Prochlorococcus marinus subsp. marinus str. CCMP1375: one gene and its partner. The protein of the gene in region 1 interacts with the protein of each later gene in a pairwise test. Links are inferred from orthologs where the notes say so. Each region holds a gene or a part of one and is shown on either strand. Other genes may lie near its edges.

What was found.
Region 2: the proteins of def (region 1) and PRO_RS08935 interact in binary tests that used the Escherichia coli proteins (3 or more experiments, as listed by UniProt). The link is inferred for Prochlorococcus marinus subsp. marinus str. CCMP1375 from one-to-one orthologs.

What each region holds. Positions count from the first base shown.
Region 1 is NC_005042.1:90,074-98,316, forward strand. What follows is about bases 1-2,855. They hold def (peptide deformylase), read right to left. Parts: upstream 1,807-2,855; coding sequence 1,195-1,806; downstream 1-1,194. Other genes in these bases: PRO_RS00405 (ABC transporter ATP-binding protein/permease), read right to left, coding at 1-452; PRO_RS00410 (histidine triad nucleotide-binding protein), read right to left, coding at 659-1,000; PRO_RS00420 (alpha/beta hydrolase family protein), read left to right, coding at 1,869-2,855. In the rest of the region: more of PRO_RS00420, read left to right, coding at 2,856-3,827; PRO_RS00425 (aminotransferase class V-fold PLP-dependent enzyme), read right to left, coding at 3,824-5,113; Fe-S cluster assembly protein SufD, read right to left, coding at 5,086-6,303; Fe-S cluster assembly ATPase SufC, read right to left, coding at 6,311-7,102; Fe-S cluster assembly protein SufB, read right to left, coding at 7,099-8,243. UniProt on the Escherichia coli protein: Removes the formyl group from the N-terminal Met of newly synthesized proteins. Requires at least a dipeptide for an efficient rate of reaction. N-terminal L-methionine is a prerequisite for activity but the enzyme has broad specificity at other positions.
Region 2 is NC_005042.1:1,666,945-1,672,506, forward strand. The notes cover bases 2,695-5,562. They hold PRO_RS08935 (aspartate-semialdehyde dehydrogenase), read right to left. Parts: upstream 4,711-5,562; coding sequence 3,679-4,710; downstream 2,695-3,678. Other genes in these bases: dapA (4-hydroxy-tetrahydrodipicolinate synthase), read right to left, coding at 2,774-3,682; tig (trigger factor), read left to right, coding at 4,876-5,562. Outside these bases: tRNA lysidine(34) synthetase TilS, read left to right, coding at 1-714; PRO_RS08925 (ribonuclease J), read right to left, coding at 748-2,691.

The DNA.
Region 1 (8,243 bases):
GCATTTGTCAAATCTCTTGCAATAAAACCAATTCCTGCATTGATTCCGTTAACTGCCAAAAGCATTAGGACAATAATACCTAGTAAAGACCAATGCACCCATCTTTTATTTCTCAGTTGATGCCTATAATTAAAAAAAGTTAAACTTCCAATAGCAAATACTCCTGAAAAGAAAAACCCCCACCAACTAGACCATATTGAAGTTACTATTTCAACTACCCCATTAAAATATTTTTCTAATAAAATTGGCTGTATTTTTTCAAAGAATTCTATTAAGCCAGTTAATAATATTAGAACGATTCCCCCTACACAAAATAATAGCGAAATCAGTAGCCATATAAAACTCCACCCACTATTTTGTTCAAGTGGCAAAAAGAAAGGCTGCGCTAATTTTCTTAAGCTACTGAGTTGATCCCTTAAGCGTTTATTATTAGAGATGGTTTGTTCTGTCATAGCAATATCATAAGCTTCTAGTCATCTCGGAACTTATGCAATCTAATTGTATTCTTAACGCTCATAAAAAGTTAAGAAAAAGCTGCAAACTCTCATCAAATTAGTTGATTTTCTACAATTTATGAGGCTCTAAGAGTCTGATTAAGAAAAAAGTATCTACAAATCAGGGATTCTCAATAGTTATATTTTTAATTTTCTTTTCTAATTTAGCCTGGAGGCCAGTTTAATTTTCTACCACCAATTACATGAATATGAAGATGAAAAACTGTTTGACCAGCCTCACTACCGCTATTGATAACTGTTCTCCAGTGGTTTAAACCTTCTAACTTCGCTATTTTCGCTGAGACTAGTAATAAATGACCTAATAAGCTTTCATCTTGAATTTCAGCCTCTCTAAGACTTGGTATGGCTTTTCGAGGAATTACCAGTATATGAACTGGAGCTTGAGGTTGAATATCACGAAAGGCTAGACACATTTCATCACTATAAATTTCATCACAATCAATTTCTCCTCTTAGAATACGACTAAATATTGTTTCTTCAGACATAAAATATTTCCTTATAATGGTTAATGATTTAGATGAATAAATTATATATGCTTTTATTGATATGAACTTAATAAGTTTACCATTTAAGTAGCAATATTAGTTTGTATTATTGAAAACATTGTTAATACCTGTAGGAATTAAAATTTTGAGCTTTGTAAGAAATTATTTTTTTTAAAATCTTTTTTAGATGGATTTCAATCACTACATAACCTTAAAACATCTTTTTTCTTAAAGCCATGCTCCTTTAACTCTTTATTTAAAGCTTCTTCATTAATTGCTCTGTCTACGAAAAGCACTCCATTCAAATGATCCATTTCATGCTGAATGCAGCGAGCAAGTAGGCCATCAGCGTTTATTTTTTTTGGTCTTCCCATTTCATCACGAAAATTTACTTTAATAGATGATGGTCTGATTACATCAAGGTATACCCCTGGGATGCTCAAGCATCCTTCTTCATATGTATCAATAGTGGCACTAAATTCTGTGATTTCGGGATTAATTAAAATAATTGGAGGAGTGGCTGAATTTTCAATGTCTAAATCAATAACTAAAAGTTGTTGTTGAGAGCCTATTTGCGGTGCTGCCAAGCCAATGCCTTTCGCTGCATACATGCTGTGAAGCATTTTCTTTACTAGATCTCTAATATTTTTGTCGACTTTGCTAATTCTTTTAGCTGATTGCCTTAATGCTGAATTGCCTAGTGTGTGAATTTCAAGTTCAGGCTGATCCGTTGGTTTTTTAGAAACCGCAAGAGAAGTTCTTTGCTTTTCTGCATTAATAGCAAGTTGCGAAAAACTGCGAGCCAAGGAGGTTAATGTTTAACTAATACTAATTTTACCTATTTTAGGGCTAATTAGATGGTTCCTCTGTGAAATTCAAAAATAGAGATTCTGAGCGCACTTCATTTTTAAATACTCCATTAGATGCAAAGACAGTTTGCGCTTCCTCTCCGAACATAAAAGAACCACGGTTAATCGATGATTGGGTTTTATGGCTAGAGCAAAGGCCAAATGAAGGAGGAAGGACAACAGCATTGGTGCGTCCATGGGGCAAAACTGATTGTTCCCCACAAGAATTAACTCATTTTAAATGGAATATAAAAAGTTCTATTCATGGATATGGTGGAGCGGCTTTAGCTGCTGTATGTTCTTGTGATCAAATTTTCTTAACTTGGGTAGATCATTCTGATGGTTGTCTTTGGTCACAATCGTGGCAAGGTCTGCAAACTTCTTTAGAAAAAAAGGAACCCCTATTAATTCAATTAACAGAACCGATTTGTTTGTCAAAGAAAGCAGATTTTTACTTGGGAGATGGCTTGATTGATTTAAAAAAAATGCGTTGGTTGGGAGTTATGGAGAAAGATGATAGAGACTATTTAGTTTCATTTTCTTTAAATGATGCATTGCAAGAACCTAAAGTTATTTATATAGCAAAAGATTTTCTTGGATATCTTAAGTTAAGCCCTAACAGCAATAAGTTGGCATGGGTTGAGTGGCAGAAACCTTCAATGCCTTGGGATCAAAGTGAACTGTGTCTGGCTTCAGTATCTGATGAAGGGGAATTATCATCTCATAAGATTTTTGTAAACCCTTTAATTAATTCCTCCAAGAAAGTATCAGTTTTCCAGCCAACTTGGTTAAACAATGATCAATTGGTATTCGCTGAGGATAGTAATGATTGGTGGAATTTAAAAAGAATAGATTTTAAAAATGATTTAATATCAAATTATAAGCATATATGTAATATACAGGCTGAATTTGCCATGCCGCAATGGATTGCTGGAATGTCTACAATTGCTATTTCTCAAGATCGAATACTAGCCTTAAGTTGTAAGAATACAACATGGAAATTGAATCTAATTAATCATAATCAAAAGACAATAAATATTGACCTACCTTTTGATAATTTATCTTATTTAGATGCTAATCAAGGTAGAGTAATTCTTATTGCAGGTAATTCGTTTAAAGAATCAAGTCTTTTAGAAGTTGATTTAGTTGAAAAGCCTTATACCTATAAATTAGAAGAAAAGAATTCTATATTAAATCAAGATGAAATAAGTGTTGCTGAGGATTTTTGGTTTAAAGGGTTTCATGGTCGTATAACCCATGCTTTATATTACGCACCAAATCCTAGGAGATTTAATGTAATACCTCTTTTAGTCAAGATACATAGTGGTCCAACTTCAATGGCTTCTAGAGGTTTGAACCTTTCGACTCAGTTTTGGACTTCTCGAGGATGGGCAGTAGTAGATGTTAATTATGGAGGTTCAACAGGATTTGGTAGAGACTATCGTGATCGCCTTCGAGAAGGATGGGGAACTGTCGATGTAGTTGATTGTTATTCAGCAGTAAAGGAACTTCTGAAATTAGGCAAGGCACATAATAACTATATTGCTATTGAAGGCTCTAGTGCTGGAGGATTTACTGCTTTAGCATCTTTATGCTATTCAAAGATTTTTAATGCTGCTGCTTGTAAGTATCCAGTGACTGATTTGATTGATATGTCTGAAACGACTCATCGTTTTGAGAGCAATTATTTAGATTATCTAGTAGGCCCTTTGTCTAAAAATAAAGAAAAATATTATGATAAATCACCCATTAATCATATCAAAAAAATAACTTCACCCGTTATATTTTTTCATGGGATGAAAGATAAGGTTGTTAAATTAGAGCAAGTAAACAAAATCTTTTTTGGACTTAAAAAGAATCAAATTCCTGTAGAACTATATACATTTAGAGATCAAGGCCATGGTTTTCGAGATGCACTTGTAAATATTGAGGTATTAGAGTTAACTGAAAGGTTTTTTAATGTACATTTAGGGCTTTAGGAATGTTCCTTAATAAAATTAATACTGGACATCAGTTCTTGAGTAAAAAAATCTATTTCTTTTTTTGTTGATGTAAAGCTAAGACTTGCACGCGCAGTTGAGCTTATTCCATAGTATTCATGAATTGGTTGGCAGCAATGATGGCCACTTCTGATACAAATATTTTTTGAATCTAATAATTCTGCTATATCATTAGAGTGTATATTTTCTATATAGAAGGTTGCTAAAGGTGCACGATTGGGCTGTTGTTCAGGAGTGGGACCTAAAATTCTAATTCCTTCTATAGTTTCTAGATTTTTAAACAAGTATTGTGTCAGTTCTTTCTCATATAAACCTATATTCTCTAAACCAATAGACTGAAGATAAGAAATTGCTGCTCCCATACCAATAGCTTCTCCTATTGCAGGAGTTCCAGCTTCAAATTTGTGTGGTAAATCGGACCAGTTACTTTTTTGAAGAGAAACATCTTGTATCATTTCACCTCCAGCTAAGAAAGGAGGCATTATTTCTAATATTTCTTCTTTAGCCCATAAAAAGCCACAACCTGTTGGTCCACATAATTTATGAGATGAACCAGCTAGAAAATCTATATCTAATGCTTCAACATTTATTTTTTTGTGGGCAAGGCTTTGGCAAGCATCTATGAGTATTAAAGCTCCAGCACTATGAGCAATTTCTGAGATTTTTTTAATAGGGTTGCAGGTTCCTAATGTATTACTGACATGAAGAAGGCATACTAATTTAGTTTTTTCATTTACTTTATTCTTTAGATCATTGAGATCTAATTCTCCTGTTTTTGTTATACCAATATAACGCAGCTTACAACCTTTTCTTTTTGCTAGTAGTTGCCATGGAACAAGATTACTATGATGTTCCATTAAAGTAATCAATATCTCGTCTCCTTCTTTTAATTGAGAATCTCCCCATGAATATGCGACTAAATTAATTGCTTCAGTTGCATTGCGAGTAAAAACAATTTCTCTATTTGACTTTGCTTGAACAAATTGTGATGTTATTTCTCTGGCATCTTCAAATGCCTGAGTTGCTTTGGCACTTAACTGATGAGCACCTCTGTGAACATTTGCATTTTCATATTTGTAATAATGAACCATTCTCTCAATCACAAATTTTGGCTTTTGACTAGTTGCTGCATGATCTAAATAAATTAAATCATTATTTTCTTGAGAGCCTAAAGAAAAGAGTTCAAAATCCTTTCTTGTTATTTCAGCTAGATTCTTTTTACTTTTCATGTAATTCTTTATAGATATTTTGAGAGAGAGGACCATTTAGTTATTTCTAATGGCATGCCATTCAAAATTTCATTGCAAAATCCATTGATTATTAGAGAGTTCGCGAGATTCTGATCAATTCCCCTACTTTGTAAATAGAAAAGTTCTTCTTTTTCTAATTGACTAATTGTTGCACCATGATTACATTGAACATCATCAGCAATAATATTTAGTTTCGGACTAGTATCTATTTTTGCGTTAGAAGACAAAAGCAGATTCTTACTTATTTGACTTGCTTTAGTTTGTTGCGCTACTTGAGGCACATCAATTAATCCATTAAATATAGAATGAGACTCATTGGCTGCAATTGCTTTATGGATTTGTTCGAGGGACCCATTAGGACCACCAAATTTAACTATAGAATGAGTTTCAATATTTTCACTGTTAGATGTTATTTGCAGTCCTTTTATATTTGTACTAGCGTTTCCATCTAATTGAAATATATGTTGCTCTATTCTGCTGAAATACCAGTCTTCCAACATTGAGCAAAAAGAATATACACTTTCTTTTTCTTGTATGATAGATATATGGCTCAATAGCTTTGAATATTGTTTACCTATCGCGATACAGCCATGATTGACTATTGCTTGATTTTCAATATAAATTTCAATTAAGTTACTATGAGCACAGAAATCTTCGCTATTTAAGATTTCTAGTATGTCTAATTTAGCACCCTTTTCTACGATTAGCATAACCCTATAGGGACTTAATCCATTTTTACTTTTTGGCAAAATAATTTCTAATGAAGCATTACTATCTTTTTTTATTTTTAGTGCAATTAATTGACTATTTATTGCTTCATTGAATTTTTTTAGGAATATATCATCTCTATTTTGCTTAAAGGAAAACTTAGAAAAATATTTCTTTAATTCATTTTCACTAATTTGTTCAATATAATTTGGTAGACTTTGACATTCAATCGGAGAATCTGTATCTAAACTAATTTGTGTTGATTTTTTGTTAGCTTTATTATTAACTTCAACAGAAATCTTGTTTTTTTTCTGATTAACTGGAAGTGTAAAAAATTCATTCATACGTGTTAGGTCTGTAAGACGCCATTTCTCATTAGATTTCTTTGGAATTCCATATTCTTGAAGAAATTTTCTACCTTCTTTTTGATTGTTTGCTAATACTCCTTTAGTGTGAGGGAGTGAGTTTATCCATTCACAGTAAATCTTAGGATCCATTAATTTATTAAGTTTCCACCTGCTCTAGTCCTTCATAGCCAGACTTTTCTAAGGCTATTGCGAGTTCTTTGGTACCTGTTTTAATAATTTTTCCGTCTTTCATTACATGAACATAATCAGGTTTGATTTCGTTTAATAGGCGCTGATAATGTGTAATTAGTATTGTTGCTTTATTCTTTGAATGAATTTTATTTATTCCATTTGAAATAATTCTTAGAGCATCTATATCTAAACCAGAATCTGTTTCATCTAAAATAGAAACTATAGGCTTAAGCAAAGCCATTTGTAGTATTTCATTTCTTTTCTTTTCTCCCCCTGAAAAGCCTTGATTTACGCCTCTTTCTAGAAAATCCTTATTCATTTGCACTATTCCTAGAGTATTATTTACGATTTCATCAAATTCAAATGTATCTAGCTCGCTTTCTTTTAACTCTTTACGCCTTGCATTGACTGCTGCTCGTAAAAAGTCAATATTTTTTACACCAGCAACTTCTACAGGATATTGAAAACCTAGGAATAACCCTTTGTTAGATCTTTCTTCTGGTTCTAAGCTGGTTATACTTTCACTTTCTAATAATATTTCTCCCTCAGATATTTCATAAGATGAATGCCCAGCAATTATTTTGGCTAGTGTACTTTTCCCACTACCATTCCTTCCCATGATCGCATGTATTTCACCTTCATATATTGTTAAGTTAACACCTTTAAGGATACTATTACCATCAATTCCTGCATGTAGATTTTTAACTTCTAGAAGTATTCTTTTTGGCTCCATTCTTTTATCTAATTGCTTAGTCATCCTATAGTTCCTTCCAGTTTAAGCCCCAATAGACTATCAGCTTCTGATGCAAATTCCATTGGTAATTTATTGAATACATCCTGACAAAATCCACTTACCATCATTGACACAGCCTCCTCAGAATTAATACCTCGACTTTTCAGGTAGAATAATTGATCTTCAGATATTTTAGAAGTACTTGCTTCATGCTCAATACTAGAATTCATTTGTTTTGAATGTATATAGGGATATGTATTAGCAGAAGCTTGATCTCCAATTAATAATGAATCACATTGGCTATAATTTTTGGCGCCAAATGCTTTGCTTCCCATATGAACTAATCCTCTATAACTATTTTTTGATTTTCCAGCACTTATACCTTTGCTGATAATAGTTGATTTTGTGTTTTTTCCAATATGAATCATTTTTGTCCCTGTATCTGCTATTTGCTTATTATTAGTTAGTGCTACAGAGTAAAATTCACCAACTGCACCATCTCCTTCTAGAATACAACTTGGATATTTCCATGTTATAGAAGAGCCAGTTTCAACTTGAGACCAACTAATCTTGCTTCTTTTCCCTTTGCATCTTCCTCGTTTGGTGACAAAATTATAAATACCTCCAATCCCATTTTTATCTCCTGCATACCAATTCTGAACGGTTGAATATTTGATTGATGCGTCATCTAAAGCAATTAATTCTACAACAGCTGCATGAAGAGTGTTGGTATCAAACATTGGCGCTGTGCATCCCTCCAAGTAACTTACTGATGATTTTTCTTCGGCGATAATTAATGTTCTTTCAAATTGCCCAGTATCTCCAGAATTGATTCTAAAATATGAGGATAGCTCCATAGGACAATTAACACCTTTGGGTATATATACAAAGGATCCATCACTAAATATAGCTGAATTTAAGGCTGCGAAAAAATTATCGCTCATTGGAACTATTGTGCCTAAATATTTATCTACAAGTTCAGGGTATTTTTGAATTGCTTCACTAATTGAACAAAAAATAACTCCATCTTCCGCTAATTTCTCTTTAAAAGTAGTTGCAATTGAGACACTATCAAATACAGCATCTACAGCTACATTAGTAAGTCTTTTTTGCTCATTAAGGGGAATTCCAAGTTTATCAAAAGTAGCTAATATTTCTGGATCAA
Region 2 (5,562 bases), 1.6 Mb from region 1 along the record:
AATAAGCAAAAAGTATCTACTGAAGAAGATGCAAGAAACTGGCGCTATAAAAGCCTTATCCAACAAGCTAAAACTCTTTCGAAAGAAAGCCCTTCTTTACCTTGCGAACGCGTTTTGACTGGTCACACAGCTAATGATAGAACTGAGACTTTTATCATGAATCTCGCAAGAGGAGCGCATTTAAAAGGTTTAAGCAGTTTAAGAGAGGACAGAACACTTGAAACCAAAATACAACTGATTCGTCCAATCCTAAGATTTAGCAGACAAGAAACTATTCAAATATGTGATGAAATGGATCTTCCAATATGGATTGATCCCTCTAATTCCAATATTGCTTACAGCCGAAATAAAATCCGAGCAGAAATAATTCCTGTGCTTGAGTCATTACATCCACAAAGCACTATAAGAATCTCAAATCTTGCAGAACGTCTTACATCTTTGCAAAAAGATCAACATCAATTAGCTCACCTTGCCCTTGGAGCATTACTTACTTCAACAGGGTTAAGCAGAAGCAAAATGACAAAACTATCTAAAACAGTAAGAGCAATTATTCTGGCGCAATGGTTAGAAGACAACAAAGCACCTCTGCTTTCATCAAAGCAACTGGAAGAGCTTAGTCAGAAGATTGGAAAAAACAAAGGACCAGGAAATATGGATATATCTAATCATTTAAAAATTAGATGGAACAAAAATTCCATCGAGCTGATTAATTAATCCAAGCTAGAAGTTTCTATAATTTTCTTTCCTCTAACCAATTGCAGAACGACGACGTCTAGTTCTACCTGCTGGCTCTTCTAGAGTTGTATTCTCTTGCTGAGGAGTTGAAGTACTGACACTTGCAGCTAACGGTTTTTGATTGTGATTAGTGGAATGAATTGGCTGCTGATTTCTAGGTGTATTTGCTTTTTTTGGAGCTGCTTTTGAATTAATTTCTTCATCAACTCTTCCTTTATAAGCAGGAGTACCTCCTGGAGCAGGCTGAACTAAGCACAGAATTAAAGGCTCCACTTGAAACTCTCTACGCATTCTTCTTGCCAAACCAGATTCAACCTCTCTCTGAAATCCAATCCAATCAACTTCAACAGAATTTGCACTGACCTGTCTAGAAAGTTGCTTCCAACGATTCTGTAAAACCCAGATAATTTCTTTTTCAGTCCAAAGAGACATTTTCCTAGGCTCTGCAGTTGTGACAACTCCTCGTAAATTGACCCTAGGTGGAGCAACCATTACTCCATCTGTACTAACTGCAACAAGAAGAGTAATAACACCATCTTCGGCTAATTGCTGCCGTTCTTTCAACACGCGCGCATCAACAATGCCATTTCTAGAGGCATCTAAAAGTTCGATTCCTGCTTTTACGGGTTGCCCTCTGGTAATGGAATTAGGTGTGAGTTGAACTACATCTCCATTCTCCAAAAGCAAAATATTATTTTCGGGAACTCCCATCGACTGAGCACTTTTACTATGACAAACAAGCATCCTGTGCTCTCCATGCACAGGAACAAAATACTTTGGCTTTGTTAACGCCAACATAAGTTTCTGATCTTCTTGGAAACCATGCCCTGAAACATGAATCCCCTCGCCTTTCCCATAAATTACCTTTGCACCAAGTTGCATCAAACGATCAATAGTATTCACAACAGAAATTGTGTTTCCAGGAATGGGACTAGCTGAAAAAATAATGGTATCAGTTGTTTTTACTTGCACATGTTGATGATCACCACGTGAAATGCGACTTAAAGCAGCTAAGGGTTCTCCTTGACTACCAGTCATTAAAAGCAATGTCTCACGATCAGGAAGATCACGAATTTGTTTAATTGGAACAAAAAGCTCATCAGGTGCCTTCATATATCCAATTTCTCTTGCTTTAGCAATGACATTCAACATAGATCTACCCAGTAATCCAACCTTGCGACCATGTTTTAAAGCAAGCTCCAAAATCATTGCAACACGGTGAATGGAACTCGCAAATGTAGTAATAATTACTCGACCTTCAGCCTCAGCAACATGGCGTTCTAATGCAGGGAAAACAGTACGTTCTGATGGACACCACCCTGGAACCTCCGCATTAGTTGAATCACTAAAAAGGCATAAGACACCTTCTTCTCCATGCTTTGCCAGGCGAGCAAGATCAAAATGTTCCCCATCAACTGGCGTATGATCAAACTTAAAATCTCCTGTAAAAATCACTGTCCCTACTGGGGTTTTAATAGCTAAAGAAAAGCTATCTGCCATAGAGTGAGTATTTCGAATAAATTCAACAGAAAAAGACTGACCTACTTTGACGACATCTCTTGGTCCTACAGTTTGAATAGTAGTTCTATCTGTTACCCCTGCTTCTTCCATTTTCCCTTGAAGCATTGACATTGCTAAACGGGGACCATAAATGACTGGAATATTGAAATGCTTTAGATGATGAGAAATGCCTCCTATATGGTCTTCATGACCATGAGTAACAATCATTCCTCTAATCCGTTTCTGATTTTCTCTTAAATAACTCGTATCAGGCATGACAACATTTACTCCATGCATGCCATCACTTGGAAAAGCTAAACCTGCATCAACAAGCATTAGCTCATCACCATATTCAAAAACACATGTATTTTTACCAATCTCATGAAGTCCACCTAAAGGAATGACTCTTAAGGATGGTTCCTTAGAATGAGATTTTGTAGAAGGGCTGTTAGTCATAAGACAATTTATCGAGGAAACAAGCTTGATTTGTTAATGAGATAAGGCTCTCAAAAAAGCCAATTGCAAAAGAAACCGTTTGTTAGGTTTGAAGCAAGGCTGAAATGGTTTTCATAAGTTCGTTTTTCATTTGATTTTCCAAAGGGAGTAATGGACTGCGGGGAGCACCTACTGGCCATCCAATTAGTTCAAGAGCTGCCTTAACTGGAATGGGATTAGTTGTTGCAAATAAAGCTTTAAATAGAGGTTGTAATTGTTCATGATGACTAAGTGCAAGACTATTTTCCCCAGCGAAATATGCCTCAATCATTGCTTTTAAGCGCATGCCAACAATATGACTAGCTACGCTTACTACACCAACAGCACCAACAGATAACATCGGAAGAAGAAGCCCATCATCTCCACTATAAATTGCGAGTCTAGAACCGCATCTAATTCTTAGATCAGTCACTTCATTAGTTGTGCCACTTGCAGCTTTGAAACTTACAATATTCGAACAATTCATTAGTCTTTGAACAGTGATTGGAGATATAGAACAACCTGTTCTTCCAGGAATATTGTAAAGCATTAATGGTAAATCTGGAGCTGCTTGAGCAACTGCACGAAAATGTGATTCCAAGCCTGCTTGGGGAGGCTTGTTGTAGTAAGGCACAACTACCAAAGCACCATCAGCTCCAGCCTCAGCTGCCTTAGCAGTTGCATGAATCGCCTCAGATGTACTATTACTCCCAGTCCCAGCTAATACCTTTGCCGAACCATTAACAGCATTTCTTACTGTTTCAAGTAATTGATATTGTTCTTCCCAGCTTAAAGTAGGTGACTCTCCTGTAGTCCCACAAACAATAAGACCATCAGAACCTTGATCAACTAAATAACGTGCAAGTCGAGCAGCTAAGGCAAAATCAACAGCCCCTGCTGTATCAAATGGAGTAACCATTGCGGTTAATAAACGTCCAAAAGGAGCTGATGATATTTCAGGGACAGTACTCATGATCTTGTTAACAAAAGTTCGGCAATTTGAATTGCATTTAATGCAGCACCTTTACGTATTTGATCACCACATAGCCATAACTCTAAAGCCTTAGGATTGCTTAAATCTTGTCGTATTCTTCCAACTGCAATATCATCTTTGCCAGTAACATCAATTGGCATTGGGAATCTATTCATTTGAATATCCTCTAATAGTTTAATACCAGATGCATTAGAAAGAATTTTTCGTGCTTCTTCTACTGGAAAAGGTTCGGCAAATTCAATATTAATTGATTCAGAATGAGCTCTTAAAACTGGTACTCTCACACAAGTAGCAGTTATAGCTAACTCTGATTGATTCAAAATCTTTCGCGTTTCATTAATCATTTTCATTTCCTCCTCACAATAATTATTTGATTGCAATGGAGAGTTATGGAGAAACAAGTTAAAGGCTAGTGAATAAGGCAGAATTTCACTCTTGGGAATATTCCCATTCAATACATCTTGACTAAGTTGTTTTAACTCATTCATAGCTCTAGCTCCTGCTCCACTAGCTGATTGATAAGTGGAAACTACAACTCTTTTAATTGGTAATTGTGCTGATAATGGGGCTAAAACTAAAGCTAATAAAATAGTTGTGCAATTAGGATTTGCAATTAACCCTTTGTGAGTAAAAACCTGACTTGGGTTAACTTCAGGAACAACTAAAGGAACATCAGGTTCCATCCTATATGCATTGGAATTGTCAACAATCACAGCACCTGCAGAATTGATTACTTTTCTCCATTTTCGAGAAATTGATCCACCTGCAGAAGCTAAAACAAGATCAACATCCTCAAATCCTTCGGGTGAAACTTTTTTTACGACAAGATCTTCTCCTTTAAAAAATTGAACTTGACCTGCAGACCTTTCAGATGCCAATAAACGTAATTCCCTGATAGGAAAAGAACGTTCTTCAAGAATTTTTAGTATTTCAGCGCCTACTGCTCCGCTTGAACCAAGTACAGCAAGGGTTAAAGGTCTATCAGGGAAAGGCTTTTGAAGAGTCAAACTATTAAAAGATAAAAATTGTTTTTAAAAGATGGGTACTGTAGAAATTTGAAAAGCCGAAAGAAACTAATGTCCAAAAATCGAAAAAAGAAGCTCAGTTTTTGATAGATGGTCTTACTCTTCCCTAGTGTAATAGGCCAATGAGCTTCGACCCTTAGTGAACCAATGAGTAATTCCCAATTAAAAATAAAAACCAAGGCCCTCCCCAATAGTCGAATAGCAATTGAATTTGAAGTTCCAGCTCAACAATGCAAAACAAGTTTTGAAGATGCGCTGACAACTTTATGCAAATCTGCAAATCTACCTGGTTTCCGCAAAGGGAAAGTACCTAAATCTGTAATTCTCCAGCAAATTGGATCTAAAAGAATTCAAGCCTCTGCCCTAGAAAAATTATTAGAAAAAATATGGAAGCAAGCTCTAAAAGAAGAATCAATAGAACCTCTTTGTGAACCAGAGTTAGCAGGTGGATTTGAGCCCTTATTAGAAAATTTCAATCCAGAACAAACGCTTTCAGTGACTTTAGAAACAGATGTAGCACCTATTCCTAAACTAAAAACCACTAAAGGATTAACCACGGAAGCAGAACCGATCACCTTTGATGAAAGCAAAGTCGATGAACTAATAGAAGAATCTCGTAAACAATTAGCAACCGTTATTCCTGTAGAAAATCGTCCAGCCAATCATAGTGACATCGCTATTCTCACTTTCAAAGGTACTTTTGCTGATGATGGAAGTGAAATAGAAGGAGGTAGTGGCGAATCTATGGAAATCGACTTAGAAGAAGGTCGAATGATCCCTGGATTTATTGAAGGGATTGTAGGTATGAAGATCAATGAAACAAAAACTATAGAT